Regions from separate parts of the Priestia sp. JNUCC 25 genome, predicted to be linked through region 1. Evidence: predicted binding sites of a transcription regulator. Region 1 holds the regulator's gene; each other region holds the start of a gene.
What was found. The regulator Rex, encoded in region 1, represses fermentation and respiration genes when NADH is low (regulators of the CRP and FNR family bind a similar motif). The targets are predictions, from matches to a motif close to TTGTGAAATATTTCACAA.
Positions count from the first base shown of each region.

Region 1 (3,209 bases):
TGCGGGAAATAATGATGCTGATTTCATACAAAATTAAGAGCGGCACTGTCACCATCATGTGCGAGAGCAATTCCGGTGGTGTAATAAGTGCGGCAATAACTAGCAGTACGAAATAGGCATACTTTCGAATTTGAGATAAAAACATAGGCGTTATAATTCCTAATCGCGTCAAAAACATGACGACGACAGGAAGCTGAAACAACAGGCCAAAAGGCAGTGTGAGCTGCATTAAAAAAGAAAAGTATTCATTAATGCCAATCACTTGGTTTACATTCAGCTCATCAGAAACGCGCGTCATAAAATCGACGACAAATGGAAACAACACAAAATAAGAAAAAGAGACACCGCCGATAAAGAGAAAAATGGAAACAGGAATATATCCAAGCGTTACCTTACGCTCTTTTTCATATAAACCAGGACTAATAAATGCCCAAAGTTGATACAGTGCAACAGGAGCTGCAAGTACACAGCCGATAATAACAGCAAACTGCATATAAATCTTAACTGGATCTGTTAGCCTAAATGCATTCATCGTTAAATTTTTTGCCTCATCAGCATGCTGTAAATAGACAATAACCTTATCCGCTATAAAAAAGCCGCCAATTGTGGCAATGACAAAGAAAAATAAAACAATTAAAATGCGTTTTCGCAGCTCTCCTATATGATCATATATTGACATTTCTTGTTCAGTCATACTATGATCACCCTTTTACTCTTTGTCATCTACTTGACGCTGTTTATCTTTTTCACGATCTTCTGATGCACCGCTAGCGGCATGCTTAAACTCTCTAAGCGTTTGCCCGACTGACCTTCCTAGCTCCGGTAACCGTTTCGGTCCAAAAATAAGCAGTGCTACAATCGCAATAATAATCCAACTGCCTGCTCCAATCCCCATATTCCCACTCTCCTTATTAATTTAGACTTAAGGAAATCGTAACACAGTCCACCTTATTCAACAGGATAATTTTTCAAAAAATAGACAAGCGACTGTAATTCTACAGCAAGATCAATATGATGTAGTCGAATCTCATCCGGTACGTTTAAGCGTGCAGGAGTGAAGTTTAGAATCCCTTTAATTCCGCAGTTCACTAAACGATCGGTAATTTGCTGAGCAACAGTGGCAGGAACGGTTAAAATCGCCACTGAGATATCATCACTCATATAATCTTCCAATTGGTCAAGGTGATAAACCGGCACGTCACCTACTTTTGTACCGACTTTATCTTCTATCACATCAAAAGCGCACTCAATTTTGGTGTTATTATTTTTAATAAAATTATAATTTAAAAAGGCCGTTCCCAGATTCCCCACGCCAATCAGTGCTACTTTCGTTACTTCATCTTGGTCTAACGTTTTACGGAAAAATGTAAGTAAATAATTCACATTGTAGCCGTATCCCTTTTTCCCTAATGCTCCAAAATAAGAAAAGTCCCGACGAATAGTAGCAGAATCAACTTTCACTGCCTCACTTAACTCTGCTGACGAAACACGCTGTTTACCAGAAGCATGCAAGTTTTTTAAAAAACGATAATAAAGCGGCAATCGTTTAGCCGTTGCTTGTGGTATTTTTAATTGTTCAGTGTTCACGTTGTACCCCCTCAGTTCATGTATGTCATTACTAACATTTTCAAGTCATATTGCATTACCTTTCACAAAGCATCAACCGCTTTGAGGTAGCGCTTCCAATTCTCTCTCTTTTCTCTTGTTTTATATATACTCCGCTTCACACCCCGACGGCTTTTGTCTATCCAGCACTATTTAAAGTCGTTAGCTAGAACGAAGCAATTAGCCCTTCAAAGGATTCGTTTGTTAGTCATGACGGATTTTCTACATCCATCATATATAAGTTCAGAGATGCACTTATCTCTTATTTTAACATAGTATCCTGTATAAAATGTGCACGTAAAATCATTTTATTTCATGAATCAAAACATTCGCTTCACCATTTTTCCTTGTCCCTGTACAAATTACAAACGCTTGTAGGAAGAACTTGTAGTTGAGAATATGTTAAAATACACTATGGATATACTACTAGAGGTGAAAAAATGATTATTCTACAATTGAACGGTATTACAAAATACTATGGGGCAGAACCCATTTTATCGAATATAAAGTTAGAAGTACAATCAAAAGACCGCATTGCCCTAGTGGGACGAAACGGTGCTGGTAAATCAACTTTATTAAAAATTATTGCTGAGCAGCTTTCTTATGACAGCGGAGAAATTATTAAACCTAAAGGTGTTTCCATTGATTATATGGGACAAGATACAGTTCTTGAGTCAACACTCTCCATATGGGAAGAAATGATGACTGTCTTTGCTCCGTTAAAGAAGATGGAAAAAGAATTACGTACGCTTGAAACGAAGATGGGCGATCCAGACATTTTTAATGATTCAGTTCAATACGAAAAACTAACCAAAGAGTACGATCAGCTTCAAGTAACGTTCAAAGATTTAGGCGGCTATCAATATGAAGCGGATACACGATCTATTCTTCACGGTTTCCGTTTTTCAAACTTTGACTATAGCACCCCTATTTCCTCCTTGAGCGGTGGACAAAAAACACGCTTGGCGCTTGCAAAACTGCTTTTAACAAAGCCGGACTTACTTATTCTCGATGAGCCTACCAACCACTTAGATATTGAAACTTTAGCATGGCTGGAACAGTTTCTGCAAGGGTATGAAGGAGCTATTTTAATTGTTTCACACGATCGTTACTTCCTTGATAAAGTCGTAAATCAAGTGTATGAAGTCACACAAAAAACAACGGTGAAGTACACGGGCAACTACTCTAAATACCTTGTACAAAAAGCAGAGCGATATGAAAAAGAGTTGCGTCAGTACGAAAAGCAGCAAGATGAAGTCGCAAAACTGAATGATTTTATTCAGCGAAACATCGCCCGCGCATCGACTACAAAACGTGCGCAAAGCAGACGTAAACAGCTCGATCGAATGGAGTTAATAAATCGACCTAACGAAGGCGAAAAATCAGCTAGTTTTTCGTTTGAAATTGAGCGTCAAAGCGGAAATGAAGTCTTAAATCTCGAAAACGTGTCTATTGGATATGATGAACACAAATATATTGTTCAGCAGGCAAACCTTCGGATTAAAAAAGGTGAAAGCCTTGCGTTGGTTGGCCCTAATGGAGTTGGGAAATCTACGTTATTAAAAGGTATTGTGGATAAACTAAGCTTCAAGACTGGAACCATT
Region 1 is NZ_CM132211.1:220,950-224,158, reverse strand. It holds gene tatC (twin-arginine translocase subunit TatC) at 1-694, opposite strand, end outside; gene tatA (twin-arginine translocase TatA/TatE family subunit) at 710-895, opposite strand; gene JNUCC25_RS01310 (redox-sensing transcriptional repressor Rex) at 949-1,587, opposite strand; gene JNUCC25_RS01305 (ABC-F family ATP-binding cassette domain-containing protein) at 2,046-3,209, shown strand, end outside.

Region 2 (3,209 bases), 260 kb from region 1:
AACAAGATAAGCTTCAACTGTTAACGGAGAACGCTGTAAAAGATCTTGCTTTAAAACATCAAGAAGGAAAAGTAGAGCATATTGAGCTTATAACAGAAAACTCAATAACTGTATACGTAGTAACCTTAGTTAGCGGAAGCAAGCAGCAGACGCTTAAGTTCGATGCTTATACGGGACAAGAGTGCTCATAATTTTTTATCTTAAAACATAAAACATACATTTCATTTTTCATTCATATCAAGCAGAGGGTGCTTCAAGGCATCCTCTGCTTTTCTATTTATAACTAGAAACGGGGCTGTTTATCTATGTTAAGATAAATGTAGATTATTGTTGTAAAATGGATAGAACTAGAATGAAATAAATTAAATAGATAGGGTGTACACATGAGAAAAGAAGTACAAGTTATAGCCAAAGAAACTTTTATTAAAAAAGTGAACAAGGGTTATCCACTCATTGAAAAAGATGCGCTTGTTGATGGTCATAAACTGCAAGAAGAAGGGGTTATTATTAACTTAGTTACTCCCAAGAATCAATTTTTAGCCAAAGGCTATTATGGAAAACAAAACAAAGGCTACGGATGGATTCTTACGAAGAAGAAAAGTGAGCAAATTGACGCGGCGTTTTTTGCTAGAAAAATTCAGCAAGCTATTTCATCTCGTCATGACTTTTATGCGTCTGAAGACACAACTGCTTTTCGCATATTTAATAGTGAAGGTGACGGAATCGGCGGCTTGATTATTGATTATTATGACGGATATTACGTCATGAGTTGGTATAGTGAAGGAATTTATCAATTTAAAGAATACGTCATTGAAGCCTTAAAGTCTGCGCCTAACTTTAAAGGGCTGTACCAGAAAAAACGTTTTAACGTAAAGGGGCAGTATATTGAAGAAGATGATTTTGTAGCAGGGGATAAAGGTGAATTCCCTTTAATTGTAAAAGAAAATGGTATTCGTTTTGCCGTTTACTTAAATGACGGAGCGATGGTGGGAGTCTTTTTAGATCAGCGAGACGTCCGTAAAACGATTCGAGATAAATATGCAAAAGGAAAGACCGTGCTAAATATGTTTTCGTATACAGGCGCATTTTCAGTGGCGGCCGCTCTTGGAGGAGCTGCGAAAACAACAAGTGTCGATTTAGCCAACCGCAGCTTGGCAAAAACAATTGAGCAATTTAGTGTAAATGGAATTGATCACGAAGCACAGGACATTATCGTAGAAGATGTTTTCAAGTATTTTAAATATGCGGTCAAGAAGAACATGACCTTCGATCTTGTGGTGCTAGATCCGCCAAGCTTTGCTAAGTCGAAAAAGCATACGTTTAGCGCGGCAAAAGACTACAAAGATTTATTAAAAGAAGCCATTGCGCTTACAAAGCCAAACGGTGTCATTGTAGCATCTACGAATGCAAGCAATTTTGATATGAAAAAATTCCATTCGTTTATTGAAAAAGCTTTTAATGAAAAAGGGGAACGGTACAAAATGATGGAGCAGTTCGCTCTTCCATCTGATTTTAAAACAATAAAAGAATTTAAGTCAGGTAATTATTTAAAAGTCGTGTTTATTCAAAAAATAAATCGCTAAATGCAAGGCTGCATGATGAACTCATGCAGTTTATTTATTTTTGATAAAATAACGATTACAAGCTATTTGAAGGGGACAAAATGAAGGTAGGAGATAAATATTGTCAATATATATGATAAAATAATAAAGGAATTATGCTCAATACTTCACAATTTTACAATATCATCCTTACGAAACGTATTTTTACAATTATTTTATTTTAAATGGGATAAGTATTGGGTACGAAGTAGAAAGAGCATACTACTACTATTATTAAAAAACATGAAAGGAGAAAGATTATGGCTGAAATAACAAAAAAGCCTGCCGGCGAAGTGAAATTTATTCCTTTATTAATTTGTCTGGCAATCGGACTTGTTTTATGGTTTATTACACCTCCGTCCGGACTTGATGTGAAGGCTTGGCACTTATTCGCTATTTTTGTGGCTACTATCGTAGGGCTTATCATTAAACCATTGCCATTAGGCAGTGTAGCTATTTTATCTTTAACCATTATTGTATTAACTAATACATTAACACTTGAACAATCGCTCAGCGGTTTTCAAAATACGACGATTTGGTTAATCGTTATTGCATTCTTTATTTCTAGAGGTTTTATTAAGACTGGTCTAGGAACAAGGGTTGCCTATATCTTCGTTCGTTTGTTCGGTAAAAAGACGTTGGGATTATCGTATTCTCTTATCGTAAGTGACTTGCTTTTATCACCTGCAATGCCGTCTAATACAGCACGAGCTGGAGGAATTATTCTTCCAATCATTCGTTCTTTATCCGAAACATATGGATCGAGAACTGGAGACGGTACGGAGCGCAGAGTCGGTGCTTTCTTAACAAAAGTATCGTTTCAAGGAGATATGATCACATCCGCTATGTTTGTAACAGCAATGGCGGCCAATCCTCTTGCTGTTAAAATGACGGAACAAATTACAGGAAAGACTATTTCATGGGTTGGCTGGGCAGCGGCTGCAATTGTACCTGGAATTATTAGTTTAATTGTTATTCCGCTTGTTATTTATAAGCTGTATCCGCCAGAATTAAAAGAAACACCGGAAGCATCTGAAATTGCAGTAAAAAAATTAAATGAGATGGGTCCGCTAAAGAAAGAAGAATGGTACATGATTGGCGTATTTTTACTCCTTCTTGTGCTGTGGATTTTTGGCGCTAATTTAAATATTAATGCAACAACAACTGCTTTTATTGGTCTATGTACGCTGCTTTTAACGCAAGTACTAAGCTGGTCGGACATCAAAAAAGAACAGGGAGCATGGGATACATTAGTTTGGTTTGCTGTGTTGGTTATGATGGCAACCTTCTTAAATGATCTAGGCATGATTCCTTGGTTCAGTGATCTGATGAAAGGCACTGTTAGTCATATGTCTTGGATGACGGCGTTGATTGTACTAGCTGTTGCGTATTTTTATTCTCACTACTTTTTTGCGAGTAATACGGCTCACGTCAGCGCTATGTACGCAGCATTTTTATCTGTCATCGTGGCCGCTGGTGCGCCTCCGTTACTGTCAGCATTAATTTTAGCGTTCTTTAGCAATTTATTTGGCTGTTTAACTCACTACGGCAGTGGACCGGCACCGGTGTTCTTCGGTAGTGGATATGTAACGCAGCAAAAATGGTGGT
Region 2 is NZ_CM132211.1:5,024,525-5,027,733, reverse strand. It holds gene JNUCC25_RS26340 (PepSY domain-containing protein) at 1-191, shown strand, start outside; gene JNUCC25_RS26335 (class I SAM-dependent rRNA methyltransferase) at 384-1,583, shown strand; gene JNUCC25_RS26330 (anion permease) at 1,862-3,209, shown strand, end outside.
Region 2: JNUCC25_RS26330 (anion permease) is a predicted target of Rex. The motif match lies at 1,718-1,735, and genes of this name have one in related genera.

Region 3 (3,209 bases), 2.4 Mb from region 1:
GCAACTACAGAGTTACCTTGAACTCCGCCAGTCCATACCATTGTTTTTGTTTCGATTTTGCTGCCGTCTTTAAGTTCAACAGTTGTAGCATCCATTTTTGTTACAGGTGTACCAGTAACAAATGTAACGCCACGTTTTGTTAAGCTTGATTGAGCGCGCTCTACTAATTCAGCAGGGAAGCCTGGAAGAACTGTAGGAGCTGCTTCTACACAGTATAGAGAAATTTCTTTTGGATCAACACCGTGTTTTAGACATAGGCTTGGCATTAAGTCAGCGTATTCACCAACAAGTTCGATACCTGTTAATCCGCCACCGCCAACTACGATTGTACCGTCAGCTTTATTTTTTGTTTTGCTGTATTCAGCGATACAAGCTTCTACGTGTGCACGTAAACGGTTTGCATCATTTACTGATTTAAGAACGAAGCTGTGCTCTTCTAAACCAGGGATACCGAAGTAAGCAGTTTCACTACCTAACGCTGTAACAAGGTAGTCGTAGCTTAATTTTGTACCATCTTCAAGAGATACTTCACGTTGATCTGGTGAGATTTCTTTTACCGTTGCAATTTTTAAATCAACGTTGTAGTTTTTAAGTAATTTATCAAGTGGTAAAGCTACCGCTTGTTCAGAAACGCCGCCTACAGCTAGACGGTGTAATTCTGTAATGATTTGGTGAGTAGCAAAACGGTTCACTACTGTAATTTTTGCTTCATCCGCACTTAGGTGTTGGCGAGCTGTCATTGCAGTTAATAAACCACCGTAACCGCCGCCTAAAATTAAAATATGTTTTGACATAGTCGATCCTCCGTCCACACTTTTTAATGAAAATTATTTTTGTTTTTCGTTTGTAATGTCTAAATACGCTTGTGCAAAGCGGAATAGTTTTTGAGCTTGTGGATCTTTAAGCATGCGTAATAAACCGAATAAACCGATTGAATTAGAAGCGTTTGCTTCTGCACGATCGTTTGCTTCGATTGCAGTAGCTGCAAGACCTTTTACTGTTCCTTCTACTGGCTCGATAAATTCTTTTACTCCACCAAGTAGATCTTCTTTTAATACGTCGTCAGTTAATAATGATTGCGCAACGTCGTAAGTTTTTGTAAGCACCGTTACCATTTCAGATAATTTTGGTAAATTATCTACAAGAACAGTAAGAGCTTCTTGTACTTCAGGCTTTAACAATTGATCTAACACATCCGCTTGACCTTTGTTAACTGCCGCTTCTGTTTGTACAGCAGCATTTTCCTCTGCAGCTGATTTTTGAATAGTTGATTGAGACATGAAAAGTCCTCCTTTGCTGGATACTGTTGCATATGTAGTTCCTAGTTATCTGCTAGACTTTCAAACTACATTGTGAAGTTGTGAAATCTTGCACATAATTCTATTTTAATTTTAATACGAGATAAAATCAACTCATTTTGTTGAAAAAATAAGTGAAGAACCTCGTAACCCTTTGTTTAATAAAAGTTTATAAAAAATAAAGCGAATAATTGCCTAGGTAAATAAAATTAAAATAGGGAACTAACATGATTCCTCTTCCTACGATAAAACAAATAACGTCATATTTCAACACATAGGAACTTAATATTCTATAAGTATTAAAAAGATAGGGCGCATTTACTATTTAAAGAGTTTTCAAAAAATTACATTGACTTACTATAGTGTTCTACATATAATCATAATATAACATCTTATGTAAGGAGATATAACATGGTTATAGTGGATGAACTTTATCATAATGTGGTCATTACATTGCCTCAATTAAAATTAATTGAATTTATAATGAAGTTAAAAGAAGCTAAAGCACAAGAAATAGAAGATATAAAAACGAAAATTAGTAAATACGAAGAGAAGAAACGTGCTGAAGAAGCTTGGTATCAATCACTATCACCGTTTCGTAAATTTTTTACCGGGCGTCCTTTAAGTCAGCATCAAGCGGTCGAGTATATGGTATACGTAAAGGAACGCTTTAAAAAAATTGATCACCTTAAAGCACAAATGCGAGAACTTCATGAAGTTCTTGAATTAATAAAAGCGGAAAATGAAGAAACAAGTGAAATTACGCTTTCGCCTGCTATTGTACAAGAAATAAAACGATTAAAAAGCAGTGGAGGCGTTGGGATATGAGTGTTAATGAACTAAGTTTAGGGATAAATACAACGTGGGTCGTGTTAACAGCGGCGATGATTTTGTTAATGGAAGGCGGCTTTGCCTTGCTAGAGGCAGGTTTTGTCCGCTATAAAAATAGCGTGAATATTATTATGAAAGTATTCGCTGATATTACAATAGGAACGCTTTGTTTCTATTTAATTGGTTTTGGATTAATGTACGGCGATGATTTAGGTGGAGTTGTCGGTAAAAGCGGTTTTGCGCTCTCAGGTAATTTATCGCACCTTGACATTCCAATTGGGCTTGAAACGTTTTGGCTGTTTCAATGTGCGTTTGTTATTGCGGTCATTTCTATCGTTTCTGGAGCGGTGGCAGAACGAATTAATTTCCGCGCATATCTTTTATATGCGATTTTGATGACTACATTTATTTATCCTATAGCCGGCCACTGGATTTGGGGAGGCGGATGGATTAGTAAGTTAGGGATGCTTGATTTTGCCGGTTCGGCAGTTATCCATGCTCTTGGCGGTTTTTCAGCTTTAGCAGCTGCAATAATGATTGGACCGAGAAAAGGGAAGTTCACGAAAAATGGAATTAGTTCTGTTTCTCTTCCAAGCAATTTGCCGCTTGCATCAGTGGGTGCTTTTTTATTATGGTTTGGATGGTTCGGGTTTAATGCAGGAAGTACGCTAAGTGCCACTGACGTTAGAATTGGTCACATTGCTATTGTCACAATGTTATCAGCAGCAGCAGGCGGAGCAGCTACTTTATTTTATACTTTATTTCGCTACAACCGTTCAGATGCACCTTCTGTAATAAATGGATCGCTTGCTGGACTGGTTGGCATTACGGCCGGGTGCGCTTTTGTTAACACACCATCTGCTATTTTTATTGGAGCTGTATCTGGCTTATTAATGATGGCAGCTACAAACTGGCTCGAAGCACGTCAAATCGACGATCCTGTAGGAGCTTTTCCTGTACACGCTGCTTCGGGAATATGGGGCACGTTGGCTGTGGGCTTGTTTTCTACAGACGGCGGTGTGTTTACAGGAGGAGGCTGGACGTTACTTGGCGTTCAACTTCTTGGGTTAATCGCTCTAT
Region 3 is NZ_CM132211.1:2,610,120-2,613,328, reverse strand. It holds gene JNUCC25_RS13320 (NAD(P)/FAD-dependent oxidoreductase) at 1-794, opposite strand, end outside; gene JNUCC25_RS13315 (DUF1641 domain-containing protein) at 828-1,280, opposite strand; gene JNUCC25_RS13310 (hypothetical protein) at 1,710-2,126, shown strand; gene JNUCC25_RS13305 (ammonium transporter) at 2,123-3,209, shown strand, end outside.
Region 3: JNUCC25_RS13315 (DUF1641 domain-containing protein) is a predicted target of Rex. The motif match lies at 1,359-1,376, and genes of this name have one in related genera.

Region 4 (3,209 bases), 1.8 Mb from region 1:
ATCAGGTATATTGTTAGGAAAAGTTTTAAGTGGTAAGTTTGTGTTCACTGTATTTGATATAATAAGCATTTTTGGATGGCTACTCATGTACAGGACAGGAAATATAGATAACAGTAGCTCTGCCGATAAACAACCTTTTTAAAGAAAGACATCTTACCGATAAAAATTATAAAAAGGAGAGACGTAAATGAAATTTGATGTATCTAAATTAGTTGAAGCAAAACGTCAAATTGATTCAACTTTACACAAACTCAGACAGACAGTAAAAACGTTTGAAGCTAAAGAAAATGCTGATAGATATAAATCTCAAATTACCTTAGCTAAAAGAAGAATACAAGCATTCGAAATTTCGGTAGCTCTTATTGAAAGAGAAATAAAGGACTTTAATAACAAAAGCTAGGTATCAGCTTTTACAAAGTGCGTATTTGACGCTGCCATTTATTTTATGAATCACAAAACGTCGGAAAATGCTATATAGTAGTAAAAAACATGTTTTAATTCACCTTCAATATTCGCTCAGAGCGGGATACATATGAATAAACCTTATACAATAAGAAAAGAAACCTTGCCAATACTAAGGTTTCTTTTTAGTAAATATAAAATATGTTCTAGGAACTGTATGAACAAAGAATTTTTAGTGAATTACGATAAAATATGTAATGAGAAGGAGGCGATGAAGAATGGAACTAGCTTTTTCACTGACTAATTTAGCTATGAGAGGACTGTTAAGTGTTATTTTTTACGTTCCAGAAGCTTTTTCTTTTGCAGCAAGAAAAATCTCGGGAAATTCAAAGAAGGTGCCATCTTAAACAATCGAAAAAAGCCATCTCTTTTATCACAAGAGATGGCTTTTTTTATCTATATTTATCTTATTTTACCTACATAAACTAAACCATTAGAACGATTGCCGTTCATAGTAACATATTCTACTTTTTTATATTCTACTTCTTCAAATTGATTCGTCCACTCTTTTATGCGCTTTTCACTATGATGACGCAAGATGGCTCCATCAGCTAATTCAAACACTCCATAGGTATGATATTTAGCCAAACCTTTTTCGTAACGGTCTTTGTTTCTCTTATCATGATTGAGCAAAAAATCATTAATATATATGATGCCTCCTGGTTTCAGCACGCGTTTAATCTCGTTTAAAATAGCGTTCTGTTCCTCATCTTTATGCACACATGTTAAAACTGCAAAAAGTAAAACAGCATCTAAAGAATGATTAGGAAAAGGGAGCTTCCCACTTTGAATAACTTGAAAATCAATTTCCGAGTCGTTTGACTTAGCTCTCTTAACCATCTCTTCCGAAAAATCTACACCATGTAAATTTTTATAACCGTAACCTCTTAGTTCAGATAAGGTTCTTCCATAACCACAACCATAATCCAATATGACAGCATCACGGTCAACATGTGTGAGAAATAATTCAGGTTGAAAAGGCGTAGTAAATTCCTTTTTATTAGCTACTTCATTCCAATATTCGTCTTGTTTAATCATGTGTATGAGACAACTCCTTATTGATATATCAACTTTTATTGCATCATAGCATGTAAATAGATAAAATAATGTGAGATATCTCATATTTTTATAACAATAGGAGAAAAAATGAAATTTTTAAACGAGCCTATGCACAGTTACTATATCGAAAAGTATTCGATTCAATCACTTTTTTCCTTTCCGATTACTCCATTTATTCAAGTCTGCCAATTTGAACGTGGTGAGTTTATTTACAAGGAAGGTTCCTACCCTCAATATATTTATTATCTTGTTGAAGGTAAGGCAAAACTCTATGTTACACACGAAAACGGAAAAGTGTCTTTAATTAATTTTTTACAGGCTCCAACATTCATGGGGGAAGTAGAGCTATTAAATTCGCAACAATATTCTAAAGCTATACAAACTGTCACAAAAACCATTTGTTTGGCTATTCCGATTAATGCCTGTAAAAATAAGCTCTTAACAGATGTTACATTTCTCAGGCATTTATGCAGTTTTTTAAGTGAGAAAGCAACTAGAACTTCAGCAAAGTATACCCAAAATCAGGCATATCCGCTTGAGAACCGCCTCGCTGCTTTTATAATGTTGTCGGCTGATGGTAACTTTTATAAAGAGAAACATACTGAAGTATGCGAGTACTTGGGCGTATCATATCGTCATCTGCTCCATGTACTAGCACAACTATGTAAAACAGATATTATTGAAAAGCAGTCACCAGGCTACATCATTAGAGACAGAGAACGTCTTGAAAAACTAGCGAAATTAAATTAAAGATACTCATAATAACCTTACATTTTTAGTTGCTATAATGGATGTTCTAGGAACCTAAAGAGCTAAATATTACAATTTTTAAAGCCCATTAAATAAAAGAGTGCCATCAAAAAATACTGCCTAATTAGGCAGTATTTTTATCTTTTTATGAGAAATGACGATTAAAGGTATCTTCAACTTTATTTAACATACCTTTATATCCTTCTTCATCAAGGTATCCAATACTTCCAAACAGTAAGTGTTCTACAGTCTCAATTCCAGTGAAATCAAATATTCCAATGTCAGATGTTATTTTAAGACCAGCTGTCATTCCAATCTCATCGTAAACTTCATTAGGAGTACCATGAGTATTAATGATCAAGCCTTTTTTACCTTTCAAAAGCTTAATGATTCCTTCTTCACCAGGAGCATAAGCAAACCCGTATGCAAATACTCGATCTACATATCCTTTAAGAATGGCTGGAAGACCTGTCCACCAAATAGGATAAATAAATGTTATAGCGTCTGCATCAGAGATAAATTCTTGTTCTGTTTTAATATCATTAGGAGTTTGTCCTGCTTTCATAGCTTCAGTATCTTCTGGTTTCAATACAGGTTGAAAATCCAATGCATATAAATCACGTACAACAACTTCGTGACCGTTTTTCTTTAATGTATTAACTGTTGTATCCAAGATTGCATGGTTTAAGCTTTCTGGATTTGGATGTGCATAAACAATAAGGTGTTTCATTTCAAATAACCTCCAAGTATTTATTTACTTTCATTTGATTATTAGGGGTAATCTAATATTATAGTCTTAGACGTTTTTTTAAAAGTAGTCATTTTTTTATAACATAGTCACAAAAATAGAACCATAAAGAAGGAGAGGTATTGATTATGGCACGAAGTTGGTTCACCCAACCTCCAGAAGAGCATAAAGAAGTTTGTCCAGTTACACA
Region 4 is NZ_CM132211.1:3,503,920-3,507,128, reverse strand. It holds gene JNUCC25_RS18315 (hypothetical protein) at 188-400, shown strand; gene JNUCC25_RS18310 (hypothetical protein) at 681-809, shown strand; gene JNUCC25_RS18305 (class I SAM-dependent methyltransferase) at 865-1,500, opposite strand; gene yeiL (transcriptional regulator YeiL) at 1,609-2,271, shown strand; gene JNUCC25_RS18295 (NAD(P)H-dependent oxidoreductase) at 2,417-3,001, opposite strand; gene JNUCC25_RS18290 (winged helix-turn-helix transcriptional regulator) at 3,148-3,209, shown strand, end outside.
Region 4: yeiL (transcriptional regulator YeiL) is a predicted target of Rex. The motif match lies at 1,569-1,586, and genes of this name have one in related genera.